4 regions of the Bradyrhizobium sp. AZCC 1721 genome follow, and region 4 is predicted to be linked to each of the others. Evidence: predicted binding sites of a transcription regulator. Region 4 holds the regulator's gene; each other region holds the start of a gene.
What was found. The regulator PhoB, encoded in region 4, activates phosphate uptake and scavenging genes when phosphate is short. The targets are predictions, from matches to a motif close to TGTCATNNANCTGTCAT.
Positions count from the first base shown of each region.

Region 1: the regulator PhoB is predicted to act here: its motif matches at 1,997-2,013, upstream of V1273_RS06800 (esterase-like activity of phytase family protein).
Region 2: the regulator PhoB is predicted to act here: its motif matches at 1,518-1,534, upstream of V1273_RS15850 (RNA degradosome polyphosphate kinase).
Region 3: the regulator PhoB is predicted to act here: its motif matches at 2,163-2,179, upstream of V1273_RS15185 (DUF47 domain-containing protein).

Region 1 is NZ_JAZHSB010000001.1:1,395,852-1,399,897, forward strand. Features, by position in the region: gene V1273_RS06795 (mucoidy inhibitor MuiA family protein) at 1-463, shown strand, start outside; gene V1273_RS06800 (esterase-like activity of phytase family protein) at 585-1,937, opposite strand; gene V1273_RS06805 (heme ABC transporter ATP-binding protein) at 2,052-2,852, opposite strand; gene V1273_RS06810 (FecCD family ABC transporter permease) at 2,849-3,940, opposite strand; gene V1273_RS06815 (heme/hemin ABC transporter substrate-binding protein) at 3,937-4,046, opposite strand, start outside.
Region 2 is NZ_JAZHSB010000001.1:3,343,642-3,347,687, forward strand. Features, by position in the region: gene V1273_RS15850 (RNA degradosome polyphosphate kinase) at 1-1,427, opposite strand, end outside; gene V1273_RS15855 (chromosomal replication initiator DnaA) at 1,592-2,269, opposite strand; gene V1273_RS15860 (CDP-alcohol phosphatidyltransferase family protein) at 2,389-2,931, opposite strand; gene purM (phosphoribosylformylglycinamidine cyclo-ligase) at 3,081-4,046, shown strand, end outside.
Region 3 is NZ_JAZHSB010000001.1:3,214,140-3,218,185, forward strand. Features, by position in the region: gene V1273_RS15170 (ABC transporter substrate-binding protein) at 1-122, shown strand, start outside; gene V1273_RS15175 (branched-chain amino acid ABC transporter permease) at 210-1,097, shown strand; gene V1273_RS15180 (branched-chain amino acid ABC transporter permease) at 1,099-2,067, shown strand; gene V1273_RS15185 (DUF47 domain-containing protein) at 2,221-2,865, shown strand; gene V1273_RS15190 (inorganic phosphate transporter) at 2,881-3,885, shown strand; gene sugE (quaternary ammonium compound efflux SMR transporter SugE) at 3,877-4,046, opposite strand, start outside.
Region 4 is NZ_JAZHSB010000001.1:6,725,213-6,729,258, forward strand. Features, by position in the region: gene V1273_RS32105 (aspartate aminotransferase family protein) at 1-588, opposite strand, end outside; gene V1273_RS32110 (GcrA family cell cycle regulator) at 1,085-1,594, shown strand; gene phoB (phosphate regulon transcriptional regulator PhoB) at 1,774-2,478, opposite strand; gene phoU (phosphate signaling complex protein PhoU) at 2,489-3,205, opposite strand; gene pstB (phosphate ABC transporter ATP-binding protein PstB) at 3,217-4,038, opposite strand; gene pstA (phosphate ABC transporter permease PstA) at 4,035-4,046, opposite strand, start outside.

The sequences.
Region 1 (4,046 bases), 5.3 Mb from region 4:
GCCGCTATTGCCGGGACGCGTCTCGATCTACCGCGACGGCGTCTTTGTCGGCCGCGGGCAGATGGCCGCCGCGGCCAAGGACGAGACCGTGCAGCTCGGCTTCGGCGCCGACGACAAGATCAAGATCGAACGCGCGGTTCTCAAGCGCAACGAGGGATCGGCCGGCCTGATCGTGACGACCTCGAAGACCGATGAGCGCGCGTTCAAGACCGCCGTGCGCAACGGCCATGATTTCCCGATCCGGATTGCGATCGTGGACCAGTTGCCGGTCAGCGAGAATGAGGAGATCCAGGTCGAAATGCTGCCGTCCACGACGCCGCCGACCGCAAGCAACATCCGCGACAGACGCGGCGTGCTGGAATGGGCGTTCGAGGCCAAGCCGGGCGAGGTGAGGGATATCAACTTCGCGTGGCGCATACGCTGGCCCAAGGACAAGGGCGTGGTGATGGTGCCGGCGGGCTGAGGCTGTCTGGCCGCGAAAGGGGCCGTCATTGCGAGCGAAGCGAAGCAATCCATATCTCCGCGCGGGGATAGATGGATTGCTTCGTCGCTTTTGCTCCTCGCAATGAAGGGGAGGCTTCGTCTTACTTCGCCTTCAAGAATTCCGCCACCTCCAGCAGCACGAACTCGTTGTCGTCGGCCTTGTTGGGATCGCGGCTCGACGAGAATGGCAGATTGTTGTCGTTGCCAACGATGATGTGCGTCTCGTCGACGCGCTCGACGTTCTCGATGGTGAAGAACGGAAAGGTCAGCACGCCATCATTGAGCGGTTTGCGCGCCTTCTTGTCGGGATCCTTGATCTTCATCAGGTCGACATAGGCGACCTTGCGCACCGGCTTGCCGACATTGGCGTCGGAGAGCTCGATCTTGTAGACGCGCTTGAATTTGGCGAGGTCCGCAAAGCAGTTCTCGCCGCGCTGACCGGCCGGGCAGGCCTTGTCGGCGGTGCCTTCGCCATTGTCGCGCTCGATGATCAGGCCGTTTGAGGCGTTGATCATGTTGAAATCGCCGATGGCGTGGCCGTTCTGCTCGAACACATAGTGCCAATAGCGGCCGGTGAATTTCTCGGTCGCGACGTCGAATTCGAGGATCCGCGCGGCCTCCTTGCCGTCGACCTTTTCAAAGTCCTTCTTCTCGGCATCCCACAGCGGGCCCTCCAGCAGGCCATAGAGGAACTTGCCGTCCTTCGAGCCGGCAAAACCTTCATAGCCCTTGGAACGGCGGAGGTTGACGGTGGTGTAGCTCGCGCCTGGAGCGGCAGGCGACTGCACCGACCAATGATCGGGCGAGCGCACCGGCTTGCCGTCGGCGGTTGTTTCGAACACCGCCAGGACCTTGCCGGTCTTGTCGGCCTTCAGCACATAGGGCCCGAACTCGTCGCCGATCCAGAAGGTGTCGCCGATGATCTGAAAACCTTCGGTGTCGAAATCGGCGCCGGTAAGATAGCGCTTGGCGGTGTCCTCATGGAGGATGCGGAACGACACCTTCTTGTCGGGATCGTGCAGGAAGACGGTTTCCTGTCGCTCGATCTTGCCGCTCGCCCAGTCGATCTTGTGCCGGTTCAGATACAGCATGGAGTCGGCCGAGTTGTAGCGCGAGCCCATGCCGTTGTCGGTGAGCACCCAGAACGAGCCGTCCGGCATCACCTTGATGCCGGAATGGCCCTGCAGCGGCTGGCCCTTGAACGGCAGCGAAACGCCGGTCGGGCGTTCGTAGGACTTGCCCATCACGGTGCCCGCGGCGTCGACGCGGCGGCCGGTGGTGTATTTGCCTGATGTCTTGAGATCGTCTGGCGCATCAGCGGGCGCGTCGATAAAGGTCTGCGCCGGCAGCACGGCGTGGCCCTTCAGCGTGGCGGGAAACTCGCCTTCACCTTGAGCGAAGGCGGCGCCGGCCAGAAACATGGACGCGACGGAGCAGAGCAATGACACGCGCATGGCGGATCTCCTGTTGAATGGCGATGCGGTGTGTCTTGCGCAGCGGCTGTTACAACCGGCTGACAGTTTTGTGAAAGCCGCGTAACGGCGTTGGATAAGGCTGCGGTTTCGGTGTTACTGCGCCGCAGCCGGCCGCATGGTTTGCGGCAGCAGGAACGGCACGCCGGCGTCGGTATAGTCGATCTTCACGTCGACCTCAAAAATCCGGCGGATGGTCTCGGCCGTGATCGCATCGCTGCGGCCGCCATCGACGGCGAGCTTACCCCGATGCAACAGCACGATGCGGTCGGCGAACCGCATGGCGAGATTGAGGTCATGCAGCACGGCGATAACGGCCGTGCCGTTCTGCGCGCGCCGCTTCGCCGTCTCCACCAGGTCGATCTGGTGGCGCATGTCGAGGCTCGAGGTCGGCTCGTCCAGCAGCAAGAGCCCCGGCCCATGCTGCGTCTCGCCGCAGGCGAGCTGCACCAGCACGCGGGCGAAATGCGCGCGCTGCTGTTCGCCGCCCGAGAGCGTCGGTAATTGCCGTTGGCTGAAATGCGCCAGATCGACCTCGCCGAGTGCCGCATCGACCAGCCGCTGCGCGGCGGCGCGGCCGGCGTCACCCGCGCCCATATGGACGATCTCCTCGACCGTGAACGGGAAGGTGACGTTGACATGCTGCGACAGCATCGCGCGGTGGAAGGCGAGAAGGCGCGGCGGATAGCTTTGGATGTCGCGCTGCTTCAGGCTGATCTGGCCGCGCGTCGGGCGGAGATCGCCTGACAGCATCCGCAGCAGCGTCGATTTGCCGGCGCCGTTGGGGCCGACAATCGCGACCATCTCGCCGGGGGCAACGCAAAGATCGATGCCATCGACCAGCGTGGCGCCGCCAACGACCATTGAAACCGACTGCGCTTCGAGAACGGCGGTCATAGCGAAACCAGCCCGCGCTGGCGGAGCAGCATCGCCAGAAAGAACGGCGCACCGATTGCTGCGGTCAGGATGCCGATCGGCATTTCCGCGGGCGCCACGATGGTGCGGGCCAGCGTATCGGCGCCCACCAGCAGCACCGCGCCCAGCAGCATGGAAGCGGGTAACAGCAACCGGTGCGCCGGCCCGATCACCAGCCGCAACAGATGCGGCACCACGATGCCGATAAAGCCGACGACGCCGCAGACCGAAACGGCCACGCCCGTCATCGCCGACACCAGCACGATCGAAATCCGCTTCAGTCGTTCGACATCGACACCGCTATGGAACGCCTCGGCCTCGCCCAGCACCAGCACGTCGAGTCCACGCGCGATCGAGAGGCAGGCGATCGCGGCACATCCCAGCACCGGCGCCAGCGTGGCGAGCTTGGGCCAGGTCGCGCCACTCAGCGAGCCCAATAGCCAGAACGTGATGTCGCGCAACTGGCGATCGTCGGCGATGAACACGAGAAGGCCGATGCCGGCATTGGCGATCGCGGCAATGGCAATGCCGGCCAGCAGGAAAATCGCGATCGACGTCCGCCCGGAGCGGCTCGCGATCGAATAAAGGATGACGGTGGTCGCGAGCGAACCGGCGAACGCCGCGATCGGCAGCAACTGATGCTGCATGAAGCGGAAGTTCTGGCCGATCTGGCTGTCGGTGAAGACGATCGCAGCCGCCGCCGCCAGCGCGCCGCCGGAAGAAACGCCGACCAGTGCGGGGTCGGCGAGGGGGTTGCGGAACAGCCCCTGCATGATGGCGCCCGATGCCGCGAGCAGCGCGCCGATCATCGCGGCCGCGCCGATCCGTGGAATCCGGATCGACCACAGCACGAGCTGGTCGCGCGCGAGGCTTGGACCCGCCCCAGCGTCACCCCACAGGCCGAGTGCGGCCGGCAGCCGCGCCAGCGGAATGCCGGCAGCGCCTACCGTCAGCGCGATCAGCGCCGCACCGGCCAGCGCGGCGAACAGGCAGATGAGAGTCAGCGAGGCGGGAGGGCGCAACGCGTATCCGCTGCGGCGCTTGGCGCTACCCTCGGTCAGAACGGTCATTTCCGGCAATCGGCGGTGAGTGCCGCAGGCTTGAATTTCTCGGCCTGCGGCGCCAGCGCCGGATAGAGCTTGATCGAGAGATCGCGGGCGGCGGCCGCCGTGCGCG
Region 2 (4,046 bases), 3.4 Mb from region 4:
TGATAATTGCCGGTGCCGGTATGGACGTAGGTCGTCAGGTTACCGCCCTCGCGCCGCACCACCATCGACAGCTTGGCGTGCGTCTTCAGTTCGAGAAAGCCGTACACGACCTGCACGCCGGCGCGTTCGAGGTCGCGCGCCCAGCGGATATTGGCCTCCTCATCGAACCGCGCTTTCAGCTCGATCAGCGCGGTCACCGACTTGCCGGCTTCCGCGGCCTCGGCGAGCGCCCGCACAATCGGAGAATTGCTCGAGGTGCGGTAGAGCGTCTGCTTGATGGCAACGACGTCGGGGTCGCGGAGGGCTTGCTGCAGGAATTGCACGACGACGTCGAAGGATTCGTAAGGATGATGGACGATGAGGTCCTTTTGCCGGATCGCCGCGAAGATGTCCCCGGCGTGGTCGCGCACTCGCTCGGGATGGCGCGGCACATAAGGCACGAATTCGAGATCGGGACGGTCGAGCCGGGTGAGCTGCGACAGCTCGTTCATCGCCAGCACGCCGTCGACCAGAAACACCTCGTCGTCGGCGGCGGAAAGCGCCTGCTGCACGAAGGTGCGCAGCGCTTCCGGCATCTTGGCTTCTATCTCCAGCCGGATCACCGAACCGCGCCGCCGCCGCTTCAGCGCAGTCTCGAACACGCGGACCAGATCCTCGGCCTCTTCCTCAATTTCGAGTTCGGAGTCGCGGATGATGCGAAACGCGCCCTGGCCCTTGACGGTGTAACCGGGGAACAGGCGGCCGATGAACAGGCCGGTGGCCTGCTCCAGCGGGATCAGGTGCACTGCGCCGTCCTTGGGCATGCGGATGAAGCGGTCGATCTTGCCGGGCATGCGGATCAGCGCGTTCATCGCCTTGCCGTCGGAAGTCCGCAACAATTGCAGCGCGATGGTGAAGCCGAGGCTCGGGATGAACGGGAACGGGTGAGCGGGATCGATCGCCAGCGGCGTCAGCAGCGGGAAGATGCTGCGGAGGAAGTGATCCTCGAGCCAGCCGCGCTCCGCCTTGGTGAAGTCGTGGCCGTCGACCAGCATGATGCCGGCGTCCGACAGGGTGGTGCGCAGATCGCGCCAGATCGCCTGCTGATCGGAAGCCAGTTCCGAAACCGTCTTGTTGATGAGAGTGAGCTGCTCGGACGGCGTCAAGCCATCGGGGCTGCGCTCGGCGATGCCTTCACGGACCTGCGCCTTGATGCCGGCGACGCGAACCATGAAGAATTCATCAAGGTTATTGGCCGAAATCGACAGGAATCGCACCCGTTCCAGCAACGGATGGCCGGGATTGACCGATTCCTCGAGCACCCGGCGGTTGAAATGCAGCCAAGATAGCTCCCGATTGATGAATCGCTCCGGGCTCGTGACGATCGCGGACGGAGCTTCGGCAATCGGCTCTTTTTCTTTTATTTCAACGGCTTGTACCAATTCCATAAGGCTTTGATCCATCGCGAGCAAGGCAGGGCCGACTTTAGTGGCAGGGCCGACTTTAAGGGAAAGCGGCCCACAGCATGTGATACGCCGATGACGTTTCAATGACATTGATGTTCCGCGTACGGCCGGCGTCAAGGTGGCAGGACGCAGCAGGAGCTACCCGATCAGGCGTTGCGCAAGAGTTCGGCGGCCAGCGCCCGGGTGACCGGCCGGCCGAGCCGCAGCGCCTCGGTATCCAGGAGCTCGATCGCCTGGCGAGCAGCGGCATAGGACCGTTCGATTCGGGTGGCGAGGTAGCTCACCACCGTCTCGTCGATGCTCAATTGGCGGTCCGCGCAGAATTTGACGATCAGGCCACGAAACAACAGGTCATCCGGCGGCAATAGCGACACGAGGGGGGCGGCGCGCAGCCGCGACCGGAGATCGCGCAGCTCGATCTCGAACGCCGCCGGTGGAACGCGTCCCGTGATCAGGACGAACGCCCCGTCCTCGCGTGCCAGGTTCAGCAGATGAAACAAGGCGCGTTCGTCGAAGTCGGCAGGCCTCAGATCCTCGACCACCAGTGCCCCGGTGGCGAGTGCGCCGGGGACGGCAGCGGCGTTGAGCGCGTGGGCTGAGATCGAGCGCGCGCCCGCCTGTTCGGCCCAGATCGCGGCGAGATGGCTCTTGCCGGATCCCTCCGGCCCCGCCAGCAGCATGATGCGGTTCGGCCAGTCCGGCCAGCTTTCGATCAGCGAGAGTGCGGCTTCATTGGCCGGACCCTCGAGGAAATTGTCGCGCGTCAGGCTCTCCGCATGCGGCAGCGCAAAGGCAAGCTGACGAGGTTGAACGCGAACTACCACGCAAATCTCCAGGCCGGGATCTTCAGGCCTTCATAGCGCTTTCGAGCGAAAGCCTGTCCCGGACTTGATCCGGGCGGGCACGGCTTGCGAGAAAAAACGCGCAAAAACAAAAGAACAACCTAGCGCGCTTCGATCGTGCTCATGTGCCGCACCCATTCGACGAGATAGAGCGAGACGGAAACCAAAGTAAAGACCGTAACAAAACCCATCAGGATCACGTCATAGGGCGCCGGCTTGAAGTTGAAACCGAGCGACGCCAGCACCAGCGCCGCGAACGCCACCTGCGCCACCGTGTTGAGCTTCGACACCATCAGGGGCTTCATCGGGATCGGCTTGTCGAACAGCCATGACACGATCACGGCCGTCACGATCATGATGTCGCGCGACACCACGAGGATGACGAGCCAGCGCGGCACCGCACCCCAGATGCCGAGCGCCACGAAGATGGAAACCAGAAGTGCCTTGTCGGCAAGCGGGTCGAGCAGGGCGCCCAGTTCACTCGACATGTTGAAGCGCTTGGCGAGAAAGCCATCGACGGCGTCGCTGACCCCTGCAATGACGAAAATCGCAAACGCGATTTCCATCTGGCTGGAAACGATCGCCCAGACGATGACCGGCACCAGAATGATGCGCCCCAGCGTAATGATATTTGGAATGCTCAACTCGGTCGCTTCCCGGCTCCCGGCCTAAATCCGGCCCCTGGCGGGTACAGCCGGCTCTTATCTACATAGTATATGCGCCAAGCGCTTGCGAGCCATTGCAGGATCGCGGAATTCCTCGTAACCAGCCGTCATCATACTGGAATTTGGGCATGAACGACCGCAAAAACGGGCTGACTTACGCGGATTCGGGCGTCGATATCGATGCGGGCAACCGCCTGGTCGATCTCATCAAGCCGATGGTGCGCGCCACCGCCCGGGCTGGCGCCGATGCCGAAATCGGCGGTTTTGGCGGCTTGTTCGACCTCAAGGCGGCGGGTTTCAAGGATCCGGTGCTGGTGGCGGCGACCGACGGCGTCGGCACCAAGGTCAAGATCGCGATCGAGACCGGCCTGCATGGCGGTATCGGCATCGACCTGGTGGCAATGTCGGTCAACGACCTCGTCGTGCAGGGCGCGGAACCGTTGTTCTTCCTCGACTATTTCGCCTGTGGCAAGTTGGACCCCGACGCCGCGGCGGCCATCGTGGCAGGCGTCGCCGAGGGCTGCCGGGAGTCCGGCTGCGCCCTGATCGGCGGCGAGACCGCCGAGATGCCGGGGCTCTACAAGGACGGCGATTACGACCTCGCAGGCTTTGCGGTGGGGGCTGCCGAGCGCGGCACGCTGTTGCCGACCGCGGACATTGCCGTGGGCGACGCCGTGATCGGATTGGCCTCATCCGGTGTTCATTCCAACGGCTTTTCGCTAGTCCGCAAAATCGTCGCACAATCCCGCGTGGCTTTCGATGCGCCGGCGCCGTTCTCGCCGGTCATGACGCTGGGCGGCGCGCTGCTGACGCCGACGCGGCTCTATGTGAAATCCTGCCTGCGCGCGATCCGCGAAACCGGCGCGATCAAGGGGCTTGCCCATATCACCGGCGGCGGCTTCACCGACAACATCCCACGCGTGCTGCCAAAGCACCTCGGCGTCGGCATCGATCTGGCGCGGCTGCCGGTGCTGCCCGTGTTCAAATGGCTGGCGGAGCAGGGCGGCATCGCCGAACTCGAAATGCTGCGCACCTTCAACTGCGGCATCGGCATGGTCGCCATCGTCAAGCCGGATGCGGTCGAGAAGGTGACG
Region 3 (4,046 bases), 3.5 Mb from region 4:
AGGTCAAGAAACCCTCCGAATCCAAGGGGCCGTGGGACTATTACAAGCTGATCGGCACCACTCCCGGCGAGCAGGCCTTCCGGCCGCTTTCGGAAAGCGCCTGTCCGCTGGTAAAGAAGTAACAACGATGGCCCGTCGGCGTCATGCCGGCGGGCCTTCTCTCGCGGCCCAAGCTAACCCGCATCATAACGAGATTGAGTGCGAAACCGATGCAAGCTCTCTACGCCCAGCTTTTGGTGGGATTGATCAACGGATCATTCTACGCGCTGCTCAGTCTCGGGCTCGCCGTGATCTTCGGCATGCTCAACATCATCAATTTCGCCCATGGCGCGCTCTACATGATGGGCGCGTTCTGCGCATATTTTCTGCTGCATCTCACGGGGATTGGATACTGGTGGGCCCTGATCATCGCGCCGATTGTCGTCGGCATCTTCGGCATGATCCTCGAACGGACCATGCTGCAATGGCTGGCCGGTCTCGACCACCTCTACGGGCTGTTGTTGACGTTCGGCATCGCGCTGATCGTGCAGGGCGTGTTCCAGAATTACTTCGGCTCGTCCGGCCTGCCGTACGCGATTCCTGATTATCCGGAGGTCGGCGGGTTCCGCGGATTACAGGGCGGCATGAATCTCGGATTCATGTTCCTGCCGATCTACCGCGGCTGGGTCGTCGTCTTCTCGCTCGTGGTGTGCCTTGCGACCTGGTTCCTGATCGAGAAGACCCGGCTCGGCGCCAATCTGCGTGCGGCGACTGAAAACCCAACCCTGGTACGCGCATTCGGCATCAACGTGCCGCGGATGATCACGCTGACCTACGGCCTCGGCGTCGGCTTGGCGGCGCTGGCCGGCGTATTGTCCGCGCCGATCAACCAGGTCCGGCCATTGATGGGCGCGGACCTGATCATCGTCGTGTTCGCGGTGGTGGTGATTGGCGGTATGGGATCGATCATGGGATCGATCATCACCGGATTTGCGCTCGGCGTAATCGAGGGACTGACCAAGTATTTTTATCCCGAAGCTTCCAACACCGTGGTGTTCGTCCTGATGGTGCTGGTGTTGCTGCTGAAGCCAACGGGACTGACTGGACGGGCTGCCTGACATGAGCACATTGACTGACGACACACTGCCGATAACGCCGCAAGCGATGCGCGACGAAATGATCGTGTTCGCCGGGATGGCGGTGCTGCTGGGGCTCGTACCCCTGACGGGCATCTATCCGTTCTTCGTGATGCAGGCGCTGTGCTTCGCGCTGCTTGCTTGCGCTTTCAACCTCCTGATCGGCTATGGCGGCCTGCTGTCGTTCGGCCACGCCATGTTTCTGGGGACCGCGGGCTACTGCTCGGCGCATGCGCTCAAGGTCTGGGGTGTAACGCCGGAAGTCGGAATTCTGGTCGGTGTCGCCGGCGCCGCCGCGCTTTCCGTCGTCACCGGCTTCATCTCGATCCGTCGCCAGGGCATCTACTTTTCGATGATCACGCTGGCGCTCTCGCAGCTCCTGTATTTCATCTATCTGCAGGCACCGTTCACGCATGGCGAGGACGGCATCCAGGGTATTCCGCAGGGCTATCTGTTTGGAATATTCAATCTCGCCAAGCCCACGGTGCTTTACTACGTGGTGCTTGCCGGATTCCTCGGCGGCTTCCTCCTGATCTACCGCACCATCAACTCGCCGTTCGGCGAGGTCTTGAAAGCCATTCGCGAAAACGAGCCGCGCGCGATCTCGCTGGGCTACAAGACTGACCAGTACAAGCTGCTCGCTTTCATCCTCTCCGGAACGATTGCGGGCTTTGCGGGTTCGCTGAAGGTGTTCGTGGCGCAGAACGCCTCCCTCACCGACGTGCACTGGACGATGTCGGGTGAAATCGTGCTGATGACGCTGGTCGGCGGCCTCGGCACGGTGTTCGGTCCGGTCGTTGGGGCCTTCGTTATCATTGCCATGCAGCAATATCTGGCCGGCTTCGGCCAATGGGTGACGGTGATCCAGGGCGTCATCTTCGTGGCCTGCGTGTTGACGTTCCGCCGAGGCATCATCGGCGAGATCGCGCATTATTTCCGCCGATCCCTCTAAAAACGGCGGTTTGGGCGCAGTTTTTCGGCTCCACAAAGTGGTGGATGACCCGGTTCCTGGGGCCGGACGTCGCGCGCTTTTCCCTCGAATGATCTATGACAGTTTTGTGACAGCGCGCTCCGCGGCTGTTTCTGAACGACGGAAAAAATACCCATGCTGCGCTGGTTTCGTGCCTTTTTGCCCAAAGAGGAGCGGTTTTTTGACCTATTTGCCCGCCACGCCCAGACGGTCGTGCAGGGCGCGCTGGCGTTGCAGGACATGATGCGCGGCGGCGACGAGACGCCGGTATTCTGCCAGCGAGTCAATCAGTTCGAACACGACGCCGACGGAATCACCCGCGAGGTCCTGACCGCGGTCCGCCGCACCTTCATTACCCCGTTCGACCGCGGCGACATCAAGAATCTGATCACGTCGATGGACGACGCGATCGACCAGATGCAGCAGACCGCGAAGGCGGTGGTGCTGTTCGAGGTCCGAACGTTCGAGCCTCCGATGCGCGAAATAGCCACGCTGTTGGTCGAGTGCGCCAATCTCGTCAGCCGCGCGATCCCGCTGATGCAGTCGATCGGCAACAACGTCGCGATGCTGACCGCCATCACCGAGGAAATCGGAAAGCTGGAGGGCCGTATCGACGATCTTCACGACATCGGCTTGAAGGAACTGTTTCTCAAGCACCGCAACGGCAATTCGATGGACTTCGTCGTCGGCGCCGAGATCTACAAGCATCTCGAAAAAGTATCCGATCGCTTCGACGACGTCGCCAACGAGATCAACTCGATCGTGATCGAACAGGTATAGGGCAGGGCCAATTCAGTGGACGCCACGCTTGGCCTACCGATTCTGATCTTCCTGATCGCGGTCGCACTGCTGTTCGATTTCCTCAACGGCCTGCACGACGCCGCCAATTCGATCGCGACGATCGTGTCGACTCGCGTGCTGCGCCCGCATTATGCGGTGTTCTGGGCGGCTTTCTTCAATTTCATCGCCTTTCTCGTCTTCGGGCTGCATGTCGCCAACACGATCGGCAAGGGGATCATCGAGCCCGACGTCGTCGATGCGGCTGTGATCTTCGCTGCGCTGGTCGGGGCCATTGTCTGGAACCTGATTACCTGGGGGCTCGGCATTCCATCCTCGAGTTCGCACGCGTTGATCGGCGGATTGGTCGGCGCAGGCGTGGCCAAGGCCGGGATTTCCGCGGCGGTCTGGAGCGGCCTGTCAAAAACGCTGCTGGCGATCGTGTTGTCGCCGCTGGTCGGGTTTCTGCTAGCGCTGGTGCTGGTTGCGATCGTGTCCTGGCTGTCGGTGCGCTCGACGCCGTTTGCGGTGGACCGCGCCTTCCGCATCCTGCAATTCGTCTCGGCATCGCTCTATTCGCTCGGCCATGGCGGCAACGACGCGCAAAAGACCATGGGCATCATCGCGGTGCTTTTGTATTCGCAAGGCCACCTCGGGGCGGATTTTGCCATCCCGTTCTGGGTCGTGATTTCCTGCCAGGCGGCGATGGGGCTCGGCACGTTGATGGGGGGCTGGCGGATCGTCCGCACCATGGGATTGCGGATCACGAAATTGACGCCGATGCAGGGCTTTTGCGCCGAAACCGGTGGAGCTGCGACCCTGTTCATGGCGACCTATCTCGGGGTTCCCGTATCCACGACCCACACCATTACTGGCTCCATCGTCGGCGTCGGCGCGGCGCGGCGGGTCTCGGCGGTGCGCTGGAACGTCGCGAGTTCGATCGTGTATGCCTGGGTGATCACCATTCCGGCGTCGGCGATTATCGCGGCGCTGACCTATTGGGCCGTGCTGTTGCTACGCTGATCCGGTGACGAGTTTAAGCCCGACGATGCCGGCCACGATCAGTCCGATGCAGGCGAGGCGGGCGGCGGTCGCGGGTTCGCCGAACAGCGCGATGCCCAGGATGGCCGTTCCGACCGCGCCGATGCCGGTCCATACCGCGTAGGCGGTTCCGATCGGAAGCG
Region 4 (4,046 bases):
CGCCGAGCGCACGCCGCCCTCGCCCTGCACCGGCTCGATCAGGATGCCCGCGGTCTGCGGGCCGATCGCTTTCTTGACCGCTTCGAGATCGCCATGCGGCACCTGGTCGAAACCGTCCATCGGCGGCCCAAAGCCTTCGAGATATTTGGCGGAGCCGGTTGCTGCGAGCGTGCCCAGGGTGCGGCCGTGGAATGCGCCCTCGAAGGTGACGAGACGATAGCGCTCGGGATGGCCTTTGGAGAATTGATAGCGGCGCACGACCTTGATCACGCCTTCCATCGCCTCGGCGCCGGAATTGCAGAAGAACACGAGGTCGGCAAAGCTCTGCTCGCAAAGCCGCGCGGCGAGCTTCTCGCCATCCGGCGACTTGAACAGGTTCGACATGTGCCAGAGTTTCGTCGACTGCTCCTGCAGCGCCGCGATCAGGTGCGGATGGCAGTGACCGAGCGCATTCACCGCGACGCCCGAGGTGAAGTCCAAATAGCGCTCGCCATTGGTGGCGGTCAGCCAGCAGCCCTCGCCGCGTTCGAAGCCGAGATCGACCCTGGCGAAGACCGGGAGCAGATGCGACGTGGCGCTATTGGTCATGGCAATCACTGAGGTTTGAGACCTGCCTTTGAGACCTGCCGCGGGCGTGCATTGGCGCGAACGCGGCAACAGCCGGTCTTGCGAAAACGAAACGTGCCGCCTCTTAAGGGCGGCACGTGAGAGGCATTCTATGTGGGCGTGGGGCGCTGTCAACACGCCACGGAGCCGCCTTTCCTGCAGTGCAAGATGCTGAAATCCGTAAGATTGCGGTGTGGTGGAAAACACGCAGTGAAATGCCTAGATGTCAGAACATGTGGACGTTCGGGCCCGGACTCTTGCGCCCGAGTCACGCCATATTGTAGCGTTTGGGCTGTCGGGTACGACATCTCGTGCGGCAGTTCTGATCCCTAAGAGTCCATTTTGTACAGGCGTAAACGTTCGGCGCGGTTAGCGCGTCCGGCGAGGGCTAAGGGATTCTGACCGCAGGGATTTTTGAGACGAATGACTCGCCAGCGCTGCCCCCGATTGGCCGGCGCGATGCGAAGGGAAGATTACGATGACGGTTTTGACCTGGTCCGACGATCGCGTCGAACAGCTTAAGAAGCTCTGGGAAGCCGGATTGTCGGCGAGCCAGATCGCCGCGGAACTCGGGAATGTGACGCGAAACGCCGTAATCGGCAAAGTGCACCGGCTGGGCCTTTCCGGCCGTGCCAAGAGCCCCTCCTCGGCCGCCCCGCGGCAGCGCAAGGCACGCCCCGCCCAGCCGATGATGCGGGTGTCGCGTCCGGTCTCGCGCGGCAACACCGCGCTGGCACACGCCTTCGAAGTCGAGATGGAGCCGGATCCGATCGCCTTCGACAACGTCGTGCCGATGAGCCAGCGGCTGTCGCTGCTCGAACTGAACGAGGCCACCTGCCACTGGCCGGTCGGCGATCCCTCGAGCCCGGAATTCTTCTTCTGCGGCGGCAAGGCGCTCACGGGCCTGCCCTATTGCGCCCACCACTCGCGCATCGCCTACCAGCCCGCTGCCGATCGGCGCAGGCAGCAGCCGAAGCAGACGCGGTAAGGGGCGCGCACCATTATCTCAACTTGTCGTCCCTGCGAACGCAGGGACCCATAACCACAGGTGTCTGTGGTTACGCTGAGCTGGAGCTCCAGCACGTTTCAACAATCGAGATTTGTGGTTATCGGTCCCCGCGTTCGCGGGGACGACGGCGGGGCTTGCGGAAATAGCAGCGGACGCAGCTACGGCTCCACCTTCGCAAACCGGTCATCCAGCGCGTAACCTGCGCCGCGGACGGTGCGGATCGGATCCTGCTCGCGGCCGGGGTTGAGCAGTTTGCGCAAGCGGCCGATATGGACGTCGACGGTGCGCTCGTCGATATAGATGTCGCGGCCCCAGACGCTGTCGAGCAACTGCTCGCGGCTGAAGACGCGGCCGGGGTGCTCGAGGAAAAATTCGAGCAGGCGGTACTCGGTCGGGCCGAGATCGATCTGGCGGCCCGAGCGCGCGACGCGGCGTTTTTCGCGATCGAGTTCGATATCGCCATAGGTCAGCACGGTGGCGAGCCGCTCGGGGCTCGCCCGCCGCAGCAGGCCCTTTACGCGCGCCAGCAGTTCCGGCACCGAGAACGGCTTGACGATGTAATCGTCGGCGCCGGTCGCAAGCCCCCGCACCCGCTCGCTCTCCTCGCCGCGCGCGGTCAGCATGATGATCGGCAATTGCTTGGTTTCGGGGCGCGCTCTCAAACGGCGGCACAGCTCGATGCCGGAGAGGCCCGGCAGCATCCAGTCGAGCACGACGAGATCGGGCACGCGCTCCTTCAGCCGCGTATCCGCATCGTCGCCGCGGCCGACGGTCTCGACCTCATAGCCTTCAGCGTCGAGGTTGTAGCGCAACAGCGTGGTCAACGCTTCCTCGTCCTCGACCACCATAATGCGCGCGCTCATTCTGCTTTCCTCAAGTGTTGGAGACGGTCGTGGCAAACGTCGTCATGTCGCCCTTCGGGCGCTTGTCGAGCATCTGCTGACCCTCGATCATGTAGAACACGGTTTCGGCGATGTTGGTTGCGTGGTCGCCGATCCGCTCGATATTCTTGGCGCAGAACATCAGGTGGATGCAGAACGAGATGTTGCGCGGATCCTCCATCATGTAGGTGAGGAGTTCGCGGAACAGCGAGGTGCAGATGGCGTCGACTTCCTCGTCGCCCTTCCACACCGCCATCGCCGCCGGCAGATCGTGCGCGGCATAGGCGTCCAGCACCGACTTGACCTGCGATTGTACCAGATCGGTCATGTGCTCGAGGCCGCGCATCAGTTTCAGCGGCTGGAAATCGTTCTCCAGCGCCGCGACGCGCTTGCCCATGTTCTTGGCGAGGTCGCCGATCCGCTCCAGATCGGTGGCAACCCGCATCGCGCCGACGATCTCGCGCAGATCGATCGCCATCGGCTGGCGGCGGGCGATGGTCAGCACCGCGCGCTCCTCGATCAGATGCTGCAGGCGGTCGATCTCGACGTCGGTGGCGACGACGTGCTTGCCGAGCGCGACGTCGCGGCGGACCAGCGCGTCGACGGATTCGGTGATCATGCGCTCAGCAAGGCCGCCCATCTCGGCGACCAGACGCGTCAATTCCTGGAGGTCGCTGTCAAACGCCTTGGCGGTGTGCTCAGAAGCCATCTGTTATCTCCTTAACCAAACCGCCCCGTGATGTAGTCCTGGGTACGTCGATCGCGCGGCGAGGTGAAAATCTTGTTGGTGTCGTCGAATTCGACCAGCTCGCCGAGATACATGAAGGCGGTCTTGTCCGAGACGCGCGCCGCCTGCTGCATATTATGGGTGACGATGGCGATGGTGTAGTCCTCTGCCAGTTCCTGGATCAGTTCCTCGATCTTGGCGGTCGAGATCGGATCGAGCGCCGAGCAGGGCTCGTCGAACAGGATCACCTCGGGCCTGACCGCAACGGTGCGCGCGATGCAGAGCCGCTGCTGCTGGCCGCCGGACAGCGAGAGGCCGCTTGCATTGAGCTTGTCCTTGACCTCGTTCCACAGGGCGCCGCCGCGCAGCGCCTTCTCGACCCGGCCGTCCATCTCCGACTTGGAGATCTTCTCGTAGAGACGGATACCGAAGGCGATGTTCTCGTAGATCGTCATCGGGAACGGCGTCGGCTTCTGGAACACCATGCCGACGCGGGCCCGCAGCAGATTGAGATCGAGCTTGGGGTCGAGGACGTTGGTCTGGTCGAGCAAGAGCTGACCGGTGGCGCGCTGACCCGGATAGAGATCGTACATCCGGTTGAATATCCGCAGCAACGTGGATTTGCCGCAGCCGGACGGGCCGATGAAGGCGGTGACGCGGTGGGTGCCGAGCGTCAGGTTGATGTTCTTCAGCGCATGGTGCTCGCCATAGTAGAAGTTCAGACTGCGCGCGGTCACCTTCGGCGCAGCCTCGGGCAGCGTCGCCTGCGGAACGGGCCCGCTCGCGTTACTCACGGATACGGAGAGATCGGTCATTTGGATGT